3 regions of the Pseudomonas sp. Pmew2 genome follow, and region 3 is predicted to be linked to each of the others. Evidence: predicted binding sites of a transcription regulator. Region 3 holds the regulator's gene; each other region holds the start of a gene.
What was found. The regulator FliA, encoded in region 3, starts transcription of late flagellar genes. The targets are predictions, from matches to a motif close to CTAAAGTTTNNNNNNNNNNNGCCGNTAA.
Positions count from the first base shown of each region.

Region 1: the regulator FliA is predicted to act here: its motif matches at 2,257-2,284, upstream of AC4ANK_RS07970 (flagellar protein MotY).
Region 2: the regulator FliA is predicted to act here: its motif matches at 2,291-2,318, upstream of AC4ANK_RS15515 (methyl-accepting chemotaxis protein).

Region 1 is NZ_CM176702.1:1,727,462-1,732,190, reverse strand. It holds gene AC4ANK_RS07975 (argininosuccinate synthase) at 1-1,175, opposite strand, end outside; gene AC4ANK_RS07970 (flagellar protein MotY) at 1,296-2,201, opposite strand; gene pyrC (dihydroorotase) at 2,351-3,394, shown strand; gene rnt (ribonuclease T) at 3,391-4,068, shown strand; gene AC4ANK_RS07955 (bacterioferritin-associated ferredoxin) at 4,267-4,485, shown strand; gene bfr (bacterioferritin) at 4,687-4,729, shown strand, end outside.
Region 2 is NZ_CM176702.1:3,410,323-3,415,051, forward strand. It holds gene AC4ANK_RS15510 (LysR family transcriptional regulator) at 1-401, shown strand, start outside; gene AC4ANK_RS15515 (methyl-accepting chemotaxis protein) at 628-2,247, opposite strand; gene AC4ANK_RS15520 (sensor domain-containing diguanylate cyclase) at 2,379-3,956, opposite strand; partial or broken gene AC4ANK_RS15525 (hypothetical protein) at 4,179-4,729, shown strand, end outside.
Region 3 is NZ_CM176702.1:2,630,014-2,634,742, reverse strand. It holds gene AC4ANK_RS11995 (protein phosphatase CheZ) at 1-706, opposite strand, end outside; gene AC4ANK_RS11990 (chemotaxis response regulator CheY) at 726-1,100, opposite strand; gene fliA (RNA polymerase sigma factor FliA) at 1,353-2,093, opposite strand; gene fleN (flagellar synthesis regulator FleN) at 2,090-2,923, opposite strand; gene flhF (flagellar biosynthesis GTPase FlhF) at 3,039-4,367, opposite strand; gene flhA (flagellar biosynthesis protein FlhA) at 4,379-4,729, opposite strand, start outside.

The DNA.
Region 1 (4,729 bases), 900 kb from region 3:
AAGGCATTGAGCTTTATGAAGCCTGCCGCATCAGCCTGATCATAGGCGCCTGCGTCATCTTCAAAGGTAGCAATATTGGCATCGAACAACGAATCGTCCGACTTGCGACCGGTGACGATCACATTGCCCTTATAAAGCTTCAGACGTACAACACCGTTCACATGGGCCTGAGACGCGTCGATCATCTGCTGCAGCATAAGACGCTCCGGGCTCCACCAGTAACCGGTGTAGATCAGGCTGGCGTACTTGGCCATCAGTTCGTCCTTGAGGTGGGCGACTTCACGGTCCAGGGTGATCGATTCAATGGCGCGGTGAGCGCGCAGCATGATGGTGCCGCCAGGTGTCTCGTAGCAGCCACGGGACTTCATGCCCACGTAGCGGTTTTCAACGATATCCAGACGTCCGATGCCGTTTTCGCCACCGATGCGGTTCAGGGTCGCCAACACAGTGGCAGGCGTCATCTCAACGCCGTCCAGCGCAACGATGTCGCCATTGCGGTAGGTCAGCTCCAGATAAGTTGCAACGTTCGGCGCGTCCTCAGGGGACTTGGTCCAGCGCCACATGTCTTCTTCGTGCTCGGTCCAGGTGTCTTCCAGCACGCCGCCCTCATAGGAGATGTGCAGCAGGTTGGCATCCATCGAGTACGGGGATTTCTTCTTGCCGTGGCGCTCGATCGGAATGTTGTGCTTCTCGGCGTAGTCCATCAGCTTTTCACGAGAGAGCAGGTCCCATTCACGCCACGGAGCAATCACTTTGACCCCTGGCTTGAGCGCATAGGCGCCCAGCTCGAAACGCACCTGATCGTTGCCTTTGCCGGTGGCACCATGGGAAATGGCATCAGCGCCGGTTTCGTTGGCGATCTCGATCAGGCGCTTGGCGATCAGCGGGCGAGCGATGGAAGTGCCCAGCAGGTACTCGCCTTCATAGACGGTGTTGGCACGGAACATCGGGAACACGAAATAACGCACGAACTCTTCGCGCAGGTCATCGATGTAGATTTCTTTCACGCCCATGGCCTGAGCCTTGGCGCGCGCCGGCTCGACTTCTTCACCCTGACCCAGGTCAGCGGTAAAGGTCACCACTTCGCAGTTGTACGTATCTTGCAGCCACTTGAGGATTACCGAAGTATCCAGGCCACCGGAATACGCGAGAACTACCTTGTTTACGTCCGCCATGCCATCACTCCACCGGGTTGTACGGAAAACCGCTGATTCTACCGTTCAAACCAGCAAATTTACAGGGGCGCGACAGCTTGTGACGACAAGGCGACGTTTGGCAGGAGCGTTATGCAGCCCTCAGGACGTGTGCGCTGCACTGACCGCAGAGGCTACAGGTACCGGACGCTCATCGGGCGCAACACGCTCCAGATGCACGTTCACGCGGCGGTTGCGCGCACGATTGGCCTCATTGGTGTTGGGCACCAGCGGGTAGCGTTCGCCGTGAAAACGCAGGGTGATTTGCTGCTCGGGGATACCCTGAGCCTTGAAGTAGTCCATGACCGCCAGCGCACGGCGGCGGGAAAGGTCACGGTTGGTGAGTCGATTGCCACTGTTATCCGAATGGCCGTCAAGCTCGATACGGTTAACCGTCGGGTCGGCCTTCAGATAGGCCACCATGTTGTCCAGACGCGCCTTGGCACGGGCATCCAGCTCAATACCGCCACCGGGAAATCCTACTTCAGCCTGTTTGACCTGATCGAAGTTCATCGGCAGAAGTTTGGCTGTGCACGCCTGGTAATCGCTGAACGCCTTGCTGAACTTGACCGGCAGCAGGCGCACTTCCATCTGGCCACCGTCACGGGTGTAGTGACGGATAAGCGGGCTGCGACCGTCCATCAGACCACTGATCAGGCGCCCGGCCTGTACTTGGGAAGTATTGAAGGGTATGTCGCCATTGCTGACGCGCACCGAACCCAGATTGATATCACCGCGCCCCGGCTGCCACGGTGCTGCGGCGGCCAGCAGCGTTGCGGAACCGTTGCCCAGCATGTTGTATGAAGCCTTGAGGCGAAACGTCGCCTGCTCACCGGCACGGCGCACGAACTCACCGGCACCGAAGTCGGTGATCGGCTGAGTCAGGCGGCATTCGAACTGATCGCCTTCGACCTTCCACTCGATGCTCTCCAGACGTGTCTGGAAACTGATAGCCATCGCCGGGAGGCTGGCAAACATGCTGAGCAGGGCTAAATATCGCTGGCGCACGGGAGGCTCCACTGAAAATAAACGCGAAACAAAAAATGACTGACTGACAAGGGGGCTATCGGTAACTTCGTGCAAAACTTGATAGCGGATGCCTGAGAGAGTCTTTTCCGGTAGCATTCCCAGCGAGTTTGACCCGCCTGGAATCCCCAATGTCTGACCGCCTGACCCTCCTGCGTCCCGACGACTGGCACATTCACCTCCGTGACGGAGCTGTCTTGCCTCATACCGTTGCTGACGTAGCGCGAACTTTTGGCCGCGCAATCATCATGCCCAACCTCGTGCCTCCGGTGCGCAACGCGCAGCAAGCCGATGCCTATCGTCAGCGCATTCTGGCTGCACGCCCGGCCGGTAGCCGCTTCGAGCCGTTGATGGTGCTGTACCTCACCGACCAGACCACGCCTGAAGACATCCGTACCGCGAAAGCCAGTGGCTTCGTGCACGCCGCCAAGCTGTATCCGGCCGGTGCAACCACCAACTCCGATTCCGGTGTCACCAGCATCGACAAGATCTTCCCTGCCCTCGAAGCCATGGCTGAAGTCGGCATGCTCCTGCTGGTACACGGGGAAGTGACGCGCGGCGAGATCGACGTATTCGATCGCGAAAAGGTCTTCATCGATGAGCACCTGCGTCGTGTAGTCGAACGCTTCCCGACGCTAAAAGTGGTGTTTGAACACATCACCACCGGTGAAGCGGTGCAGTTCGTCAATGAAGCATCAGCCAATGTCGCGGCCACCATCACCGCGCATCACCTGCTGTACAACCGTAATCACATGCTGGTTGGCGGCATTCGCCCGCACTTCTATTGCCTGCCCATTCTCAAGCGCAATACGCATCAGGCCTCCCTGCTCGACGCCGCCACCAGTGGCAGCGGCAAGTTCTTCCTGGGTACCGACTCGGCACCGCACGCCCAACACGCCAAGGAAAACGCTTGCGGTTGCGCCGGTTGCTACACCGCCTACGCGGCCATCGAATTGTATGCAGAAGCTTTCGAGCAGCGTAACGCTCTGGACAAACTGGAAGGCTTCGCCAGCCTTCACGGTCCGGCGTTCTATGGCCTGCCCGCCAATCAGGACACCATCACGCTGGTGCGTGACGAGTGGACCGCCCCTGCCAGCCTGCCGTTTGGCGAGTTGACCGTTATCCCGCTGCGCGCTGGTGAAAAACTGCGCTGGCGTCTGGAGGAACACGCGTGAGTGAAGATCATTTTGACGACGAACACGAAGGCCACGGCGGTGGCGGCGGTTCTCGTCACCCGATGGCAGCACGCTTTCGCGGCTACCTGCCCGTGGTCGTCGACGTAGAAACCGGCGGTTTCAACTCAGCCACCGACGCACTGCTGGAAATTGCTGCCGTGACCATCGGCATGGATGAAAGAGGCTTCGTGTTCCCGGAACACACCTATTTCTTCCGCGTAGAGCCGTTCGAAGGTGCCAACATCGAAGCCGCTGCGCTGGAGTTTACCGGTATCAAGCTGGATCACCCGTTGCGCATGGCGGTCAGCGAAGAAACCGCAATGAACGACATCTTCCGCGGCGTGCGCAAGGCTCTCAAGGCCAATGGCTGCAAACGCGCCGTGCTGGTCGGCCACAACGCCAGCTTCGACCTCGGCTTCGTCAATGCCGCTGTCGCGCGAATGGACATGAAGCGCAACCCGTTTCACCCGTTCTCAAGCTTCGACACCGCTACCCTCGCAGGCCTGGCCTACGGTCAGACCGTGCTGGCCAAGGCCTGCCAGGCTGCCGGAATCGACTTCGACGGCCGCGAGGCCCACTCGGCTCGCTACGACACCGAGAAGACTGCAGAGCTGTTCTGCGGCATCGTCAACCGCTGGAAGGAAATGGGCGGCTGGGAAGACTTCGACGACTAAGGTCGGCACGCCAGTGAACGGACCGGCTTCGCGCCGGTTTTTTCATGCCTGTCTGGAACGGGATATCTGGATACGCTGACTCTGAAAACAACCACTCATCGTTGTACCTGAATCGAACCCAAAACAGTTTTGACAAGCATTCTCATTAACATTAAGCTCCTCGGCACCAAGCAATAAACCAGCGACGGTCAATAGCTTATGTATGTTTGTCTTTGCCAAGGTGTCACAGACGGTCAAATCCGGGATGCAATTCTGGAAGGCTGCTGCAGTTATCGTGAAGTCCGTGAAACGCTGGGTGTTGCGAGTAAATGCGGAAAATGCGCCTGCCTTGCGAAGGAAGTGGTGCGTGACACGCTGACAGAACTGCAAACCACTCAGGCATCGCTGGCCTATCCAGCAGAATTTTCAGCCGCCTGAATACCCCTCTTTTAAAGAACCGGGCACCCTGCCCGGTTTTTTTATGCCTGTAATTCAAGCGCTTAGCGTCAAGATGCGGAACTCAAACATTCTTATTCCTATTTAAATTCACTTATTATTCAACAACTTAGGTTTGACAGGCGTTTAAGCGCGGCTCACACTCGGCGCTTATATACACAAGCCACCGGCAGGACCTCGAACATGAAAGGCGACATTACAGTCATCCAGCATCTCAACAAGATCC
Region 2 (4,729 bases), 780 kb from region 3:
GCAAGCCGCAATTACTGCGGGCCGACTCGATACCCGGCCCCTTGAGCCTCGACGATTTCTGCGCCCGCCCCCACGCACTGGTCTCCTTCGCCGGCGACCTGAGCGGGTTCATTGACGAGCACCTGGAAAAAATCGACCGCAAACGCCACGTCGTCCTCGCCGTGCCCCAGTTCAATGGCCTGGCGACACTGCTGACCGGCACCGACATCATCGCCACCGTGCCTGACTATGCTGCGCAGGTGCTAACAGCCGCTGGGGGCGTTCGGTCTGAAGACCTGCCGATCGAGACGCGTACGTTTGAGCTGCACATGGCCTGGAGGGGGGCGCAGGATAATGATCCGGGGGAGCGTTGGTTGAGGTCGCGGATTCAGATGTTTTTTGGCGATCCGGATAGTCTTTAGGCGTCGGCAGGCAGGCCGTTCAGCTGATCATGTCTGCCTTTCCACAAACCATGAAGCTAAATTCACTTCCAGTGGATTTCTACACTGGGGGGCACATCTGAGGACATGCTTTACCTCACTGCACACACGGGCGGCTGTAACTTGATCAAGCAATCAAGCCCTGCGGTGGAAGACCCACTCCTCAAGGCGTTCATGCTGGAACTGGATACAGCCCCCAAAACCGTTCTCACACAACAAACCGATTAACCAACTGATTCAGATTAACCGCCAGCTTTGACATTTCGCCGCACGCACTCGCGGTTTGCGCGGCTCCAGCAGCACTCTGTGTCGTAAGCTCACGAATGCTGACCAGATTTCGGTCCACCTCTCGAGCGACATGAGACTGTTCTTCAGAAGCGGTCGCGATCATGAGGTTGCGTTCATTGATTTGAATAATGGCCGTTGATATTTGATCCAGCGAGGTACTGGCCTCTTGGGCAACGCCAAGTGATTCGGTCGCAAGGTCTCTGCTCGTATTCATTGCCTTCACGGCCAGGTCAGAATCGCTCTGAATGGCAGCAATCATCTGCTCGATTTCTTGAGTAGACACCTGGGTGCGATGGGCTAAAGCCCTTACTTCGTCAGCCACCACCGCAAATCCACGGCCTTGCTCGCCCGCCCGTGCGGCTTCGATGGCGGCGTTCAACGCCAACAGGTTGGTTTGCTCTGCAATGGCCCTGATTACCTCGACAACCTTGGTGATGCTCTGAGCACGGTCTGACAACCCTTGAATCTGCTCGCTCGTGTTTTCAACGTTACCGTTCAGCTTTTGAATTGACTTTAACGTCTGAGCCACCCGCGCCAAACCTACCTCGGTATAGCCTTGGGTACGTTTGGACTCTTCGGAGGCTGACTCGGCATTACGAGCGACCTCATCAACGGCAGCGCTCATTTCTGTGACCGCTGTCGCTGTCTGATTGACTTCATCGTTCTGGGAAACAAGGCCGCGACTCGACTCCTCGGTAACCGCCGTCATCTCTTCAGACGCAGAAGCCAACTGAGTAGAGGAATCGGATATCTGCATGATGGTGGCGCGCAGGTTTGCCTGCATCTGCGCGAGCGCTTTCAACAGTCTCCCCGCTTCATCGGTCCCGCTTACCAAGACCTCTTTGGAGAGGTCACTGGCTGCGATGCGCTCAGCGACAGACAGCGCGTCGTTAATCGGGGAGGTAATACTTTTCGTCAGCAGTAATGCTAAACCGACCGTCAAGATAACGACACCCGCTATCAGGCCGACAACAAGCCACAGGCCGTTTTCATAGAGATCCGTCGCAGTTTGCCCGGCCCGTGCAGCGCCTTCGTTGTTAAAGTTGGTGAGGTCTTTGATCTGCACCTCCATCGTGTTCGTCAGAGGGCGGATGCTGGTACTCACCAGGCTGACCGCAGCCGCGATATCACCCTGTCTCATCAAAGGCTCAAGAATATCCAGTTGTTTGGCATAGGCATCAGCACTATTTTTTACCGGAATATAAAACGATCGCTCCTTTTCATCGGCGATGAGGGGCTCATAGTTCGCCACCGCTTCGGTGAATGCCTTACGGTAGCCAGCGAAGCTTTCAATAGTCTTTTGAATGGATTGAGGATCAGCAAGGCCTCGCTGCGTTTCGAGCCTCAGGCGAAGGATCGTGGTGTTCATCAACGCCGTTTGGCGGATGCTGGCCATCCAATTGAGTTCGACGTCTTTCTCGGCGTCTCTGAGCTTGCCCATTTGCAGGACTGCAAATACCCCCAGCACGAATACCAATACGATGATTGACGTGAAAAACAAGGCAGCTCGGGGAGCTAAATTGAGGTTTCGGAGGCGCATTCGAGATTCCTGCCTTTAAATTATTATTGACATATTAAAGAGGCTATCGACCCAAATCCGGAAACTTTAAGCTCGTCGTCGAAAGACCTTTTGGATGGTAAAAAGCGGTCATGACTTTACAAGACCTCAACTCAGCAGCGGCCTGAATCCAGAACGGGCTGGCCTATGAACTGCTTTCGTGTGGAATGGGCCATCGACCGCCCCTCGACGCAGTTGCGACCTCTGGTTTTGGCGCAGTAAAGAAGTCGATCTGCTTCCCTCAGGGCCGCTGTGTAACCCTCCGTCTCGAGTGCGTTGATCGCCACCACGCCCGAGCTGATTGTTACGTTGCCCAGCGGGCTGGCGGAGTGCTCTATTAATGCGTTTTCAATGGATAACCTGACCTCTTCGGCAACGCTTAAAGCACCTGTTAAATCTGTGCCAGGCAACAGAATCACAAACTCTTCTCCGCCATATCGTGCGGCCAGGTCGCCAGGCCGCTTGATACCGCTTCCGATAAGCCCCGCTACCTGGCTTAGGCAGTCGTCGCCCCGCAGATGGCCGTAGCAGTCGTTGTATTGTTTGAACCAGTCAATATCCAACAAAATAAGGGCGATGGATGAGTTATCTCTGGAAGCTCGTTCCCACTCCAGTTGAAAGGTAGCGTCGAAACAACGCCGATTGGCCAGATGCGTCAAACTGTCGGTCCTGGCGATGATCTCGAGGTCGGCTCTGGCGACACTCAACTCATTTTCCGCAGTGATCAGGTGTCGGATTTGCCTGTATAACAAGATGCCGAGTAAAACCAGGGTCAAACTGATCATGCCGACCAGCGCCATGGATCGATATGCATAAGCCCACCAAGGGGCGAATACATACTCGCAGGACACACCAGCGGCGGCGACGATGGGCAATCCGGACACCCGCCGATAGGCATAAATTCTTTCCACGCCATCCACTACAGACTTGAACACAGCGGTGCCGCTGTCGCTGTATGGCAGATAGCGAGTGAAAAGATCACCTTTGGCGATATTGGTGGTCATCAATGCTGCCAGCGTCGGTCGTCGAGCCAGCAGGTCGCCATTGTTCAGCGCGAGGAAAATAACGCCCTTGTCGTCCACATCCATGCGTTTGAAGAATGATTGAAAATAGGCCACAGGCACAGTCGCCAGAGCCACACCTGCAAATGTGCCATCCGCAGTATTGATACGTCGGCTGATCGGGATGACCCTGTCTCCCGTGCTGCGGCTCTCAATGATGGAGCCGATGTGGATGGACTCGTCGGCGTTGTCGCGGTGATAGACGAAGTACGCGCGGTCGCTGTTGTTTTTTAACTGTATACCTCGAGAAAAAGAGTTGGCGACCCAGTTGCCTTGGGCATCGTAGATAAAAAGCCCTTGAATGCCGTTGACGTTCAACACGTCCTGAGCCATTCGCTTCGCCAATCGAGCTTGCTGAGGCCCTTCTACACCATCGTGTTCCACGCGTTCCACGAGATCACGCAGCGTATTATCAGCCTGTCGTACCGTATCCTGAGCTTGCTGCTCGGCAGCAAGAACAATGTTTGAAACCGTAATTGTGGCGGTAGCGACACGCTCACGCCTGGACTGGTTCATCTGCCAGGCTGTAGCCAAAACCAGCGATACACACACCAGGGCAATAAAGCCAATCAGTGCTTTGGTGAGCATGGAAGGCGCGAGCCTGACCGAGGGACGATAAACATGCTTCATGGGTGCGTCATCAAATTGACTTTTGAACGCTCCATGCATCTTTCGTACCCTGATAGCGGGTCTGGCCAGTGCCTTCACTTCTTGCTTGTCTTCGGTCAAAGCCGAGGTGCTGACTGGACCTCCTGGCTAATGGTCCGTGACATCCTCGCGTTGCTCCACTAAATTACGCCCCCCGAAACGCCCTGAGCCTTTCGCGCCTCAAACCTGAAATAGTGAAATTCAATGCCTGATTCCCAGACCAACGAAGCCCTGACCTCCTCCAAGCTGGAATACGAAAGCGCAATTGGTCTTTCCCAGCACGTGCCGCAGGCCAAGACCATCAGCGAGATGGTGCTTGATGCGTTCCAGACCGCCAAGGAAAGCGAAGAAATCCGTGAGCTGCGTGCCGCCATTCGTCTGGCGCAGGATGAGCACGATGACGACAAAGCCTACGAACTGATGGGCCAACTGAAACTGCCGAAGCGGCAGACAGCGCAGCACTGGCCGATCTTGGCACGCAGTTCCCGATCAGCCGTATTCTGTCCAGCTACAAGAATGACCCGGCATTTCAGGAACTGGTCTACGGCCTGGCGCTCAAGGTGCTGAACCAGACGCATCAGGCGATCAGCAACCCCAATACCGCCAAGAGCAAAACGACGCGTGCCCGCAAGGAAGCCGAGGTCTACACCATCAGCAAGGATGGCCAGAGTGTCAGCCTGCCGTTACGCACCCCGCGTTCCAACCTTAATGTCGACCGCGAAGCCCTCGAGTTCCTTGGTTTCACCTTTGTCGTC
Region 3 (4,729 bases):
GCGGACCTTCACCCTTGGCGAGATGTTTTTTAGGATCTTTTTCAGCAAGGATGGATTCTTCGTCATGTTCGATGCCTGCGAAGCGATCGACATGGCTGGCCATGAGCACCAGTTTGAGCAGATTGCTCTCGACTTCCGTAACCAATTGCGTCACGCGCTTGATAACCTGCCCCGTAAGGTCCTGGTAATCCTGGGCAAGCAAAATATCGTTGAGATGCCCGGAAACCCTATCTGCCTCCTGCTCGGTGCGCGTCAGAAAACCATCGACCCGCTTGGCCAGCTCACGGAATTCTTCAGCACCGATTTCGCGGCGCATGAAACGCCCCCAGTCGTCACTCAATGCCTTGGCATCGGAGCTCAGACCGCTCATGAGCGGTGTGCTTTCCTCGACCAGGTCCATAGTGCGGTTGGCCGCATTCTCGGTCAGCCTCACCACATACGACAGGCGTTCGGTCGCGTCGGTGATCTGCGACACTTCCTCGGCTTGAGGCATGTGCGGATCAATATGAAAGTTGACGATTGCACTGTGCAGCTCACGAGTCAGCTTGCCCACTTCCTGATAAAGGCCGCGGTCGCGTGTCTGGTTGAGTTCATGGATCAGCTGCACAGCGTCACCGAAGCGGCCCTTTTCAAGGCTGGTGACGAGTTCCTGCGCGTGTCTCTTTAAGGTCGACTCAAAGTCGGCCATCGAATCATTGTTATCCATAGCGCCCTCGCGGCATGCATCAGCTATTGACGCGTTCAAAGATCTTTTCGATCTTCTCTTTAAGCGCTTGAGCCGTGAATGGCTTGACTACATAACCGTTCACCCCGGCCTGGGCAGCTTCAATGATCTGCTCACGCTTCGCTTCGGCAGTAACCATCAGTACAGGAAGGCTCTTGAGACGCTCGTCCGCACGGACCTGACGCAACAAGTCGATACCGGTCATGCCAGGCATGTTCCAGTCCGTCACCAGAAAGTCAAAGGCACCGCTCTGCAGCATCGGCAATGCGGTCAGACCGTCATCCGCTTCAGATGTGTTGGTAAATCCCAGATCACGCAACAGATTCTTGATGATCCGCCGCATCGTTGAGAAGTCATCAACGATGAGGATTTTCATGTTCTTGTCCAATTCGACCTCCAAGCAGTCTTTAACGCGTTCAGCACCTGAACACGCTGTTCACTCAATACTGGCACAGCACACCCCCAGCTATACGAAACGACGACGGGCTTGGCACAACGACAGTCAAGACTGCGACTAAAGCCCATCGAGACATTGCCCGACAGGCCCTTGCCTCGTCTATCCTGCTACCACGTAACGCTTTGCACAGCCGGCATGCAGACAACGCACGACAAACGTCGCGCACTGCCGTCAACGCGCTCGCCACTCCCCCAAACGCCCCCGCAAACGAGCTGCGCACTGGCTGTGTAACTGACTGACCCGAGATTCGCTGACCCCAAGAACCTCTCCGATTTCCTTGAGGTTCAGCTCTTCGTCGTAGTACAGCGCCAACACCAGACGCTCACGCTCTGGCAAATTGGCAATTGCATCGGCCAACGCTGCCTGGAAGCGCTCGTCTTCCAGGTCGCGCGACGGCTCAAGCGAACCGCTTGCGCCATCCTCATGCAGCCCTTCGTGATCGCCGTCCTGAAGCAGGTCGTCGAAACTGAAGAGGCGGCTGCCCAAGGTGTCATTCAAAATCCCGTAATAATCATCAAGACTCAACTGGAGTTCGGCCGCAACCTCGTGATCTTTAGCGTCACGGCCGGTTTTAGCTTCAATTGCACGAATTGCGTCACTGACCATTCGGGTATTGCGGTGCACTGAGCGTGGTGCCCAGTCGCCCTTGCGCACTTCATCCAGCATCGCACCACGAATGCGAATGCCGGCGTAGGTCTCGAAACTCGCACCTTTGGTTGAATCATATTTGGTGGAGACTTCAAGCAGACCGATCATGCCAGCCTGGATCAGATCCTCGACCTGCACGCTGGCCGGCAAGCGCGCCAGCAGATGATAAGCGATACGCTTGACCAATGGCGCATAACGCTCGATCAACTCGTATTGCGAATTACGGGAAGCCTTGCTGTACATCTGGTAGCCGCTCGCAGTCATTGCACAGGCCCTGCACTGGTCTGGTGAACGAGTCGCTCAACGAAGAACTCGAGATGACCCCGCGGGTTGGCTGGCAGCGGCCAGGTATCAACCTTCTGGGCAATGGCCTTGAACGCCAGCGCACATTTGGATCGCGGGAATGCTTCGTAGACGGCGCGCTGTTTCTGTACGGCCTTGCGCACGCACTCGTCGTACGGCACGGCACCTACATACTGCAGCGCGACATCAAGAAAACGGTCCGTCACTTTGGTGAGTTTGGCGAACAGGTTGCGCCCTTCCTGCGGGCTCTGCGCCATGTTGGCCAGCACACGGAAGCGGTTCATGCCGTAGTCGCGGTTGAGCAGTTTGATCAGGGCGTAGGCATCGGTGATCGACGTGGGCTCGTCGCACACCACCAGCAACACTTCCTGAGCGGCGCGCACGAAGCTGACCACCGATTCGCCGATACCGGCAGCCGTGTCAATCACCAGCACATCAAGGTTGTCGCCAATCTCGCTGAACGCCTGGATCAGACCCGCATGCTGGGCCGGGGACAGATGCACCATGCTCTGGGTGCCAGAGGCGGCAGGCACGATACGCACCCCACCCGGCCCCTGCAACAGAACGTCGCGCAACTCGCAACGGCCCTCTATCACATCGGCAAGTGTACGTTTAGGCGTCAGCCCAAGCAGAACGTCGACATTGGCCAGACCCAGATCGGCGTCCAGCAGCATGACACGACGGCCAAGCTCGGCAAGGGCCAGTGAAAGATTCACTGACACGTTAGTCTTACCGACGCCACCTTTGCCACCGGTCACCGCGATAACCTGTACGGGATGCATGCTGCCCATGTTATTTCTTTACCTTGTCTTGCGTAGACCGAAACCACATCGAGGGCTGCACGTTCGCAAATGAACACCGCATGGCAGACCGTTGACGCAGGGACATTCCAATAATATCCATCACTTAACCCACTCTCTTGCCAGGGGTGTGATAGAGGTCAGCAAACATATCAGCCATCGCTTCCTCGCTCGGCTCATCCTGCATCTGCACACTCACCGCACGGCTCACCAGTTGATGACGACGCGGGGTGTGCAGGTCGTCAGGAATACGGGGTCCGTCCGTGAGGTAGGCCACAGGTAATTCATGACTGATCGCCAGGCTCAGGACTTCGCCAAGGCTGGCTGTTTCATCAAGCTTGGTCAGAATGCATCCGGCCAGGCCACAACGCTTGTAACTGTGATAAGCAGCGGTCAGCACCTGCTTCTGGCTGGTGGTCGCCAGTACCAGGTAGTTACGCGACTTGATGCCACGCCCTGCCAGACTTTCCAGTTGCATGCGCAGCGCGGGATCGCTGGCTTGCAGCCCGGCGGTATCGATCAACACCACGCGCTTGCGCAGCAGCGGCTCCAGCGCCTGGACCAGCGACTGGCCAGGATCGACATGGGTAACCGGCACGTTGAGGATGCGCCCAAGGGTCTTGAGCTGCTCCTGTGCGCCGATGCGGAAACTGTCCATGCTGACCAGAGCGATATTCTGCGGACCGTACTTCAACACGTAACGTGCCGCCAGCTTGGCCAGCGTGGTGGTCTTGCCCATGCCGGCAGGCCCGACCATGGCAATGACTCCACCCTCTTCTAGCGGCTCGATGTCCGGCACGGCAATCATGCGCGCCAAATGGGCCAGCAACATGCGCCAGGCCTGACGAGGCTCGTCAATCTCCGGGATCATCGACAGCAGATCGCGCGACAGCGGGCCGGACAAACCGACACGTTGCAGGCGGCGCCACAGATTGGCCTGCTGCGGACGACTGCCCTGCAGCTGGTTCCAGGCCAGGGAGCCAAGCTGGACTTCCAGCAGCTCGCGCAAGCCGTTCAATTCGGAGCGCATCGAATCATAGGCGCGCTGGCCGACAGCAGGCTCTGCGGGCGCAGGCGGCGTGTACGCGAATGGTCGTGGCGGCTCTTCGAGCGTCGGCTCGATGTGCGTATCGACAGCGCTGACCGGTTTGCCGGAAAACAGCTGAAGATTGATCGACGCGTCACTGTCGCTGCGGTTGTTCAATTCGGCCTGAGCAGAGACGATGCGCGACTGGGTCTTGCGCAGCTCGTCTTCGAGCTCCATGTTCGGCACACGCGGTGCCAGGGCGGACAGCTTGTAATCCAGAGCGGCAGTCAGCTCTACGCCACCGGCAATGCGCCGGTTACCGATGATGGCCGCCTCGGCGCCCAGCTCATCGCGAACCAGTTTCATGGCTTGACGCATATCGGCGGCGAAAAATCGCTTAACTTGCATGACTCACTACCTCAGCCGTTCGGCCCGACAGTCGCTACGATGGTTACTTGCTTGTTGTCCGGAATTTCCTGATACGCCAGAACATGCATGTTCGGTACAGCCAATCGTCCAAATCGTGACAGCATCGCCCGGACAGGCCCTGCTACCAGAAGAATTACCGGCAACCCTTGCATCTCCTGACGCTGGGCGGCCTCAATCAACGAACGCTGGAGCTTCTCAGCCATGCTTGGCTCAAGAAGAACGCCTTCTTCCTGACCCTGACCAGCCTTCTGCAAACTATTGAGCAATATCTGTTCCAACCTTGGTTCCAGAGTGATAACAGGCAGCTCCGGCTCAACACCTACAATGCTTTGGACGATTGC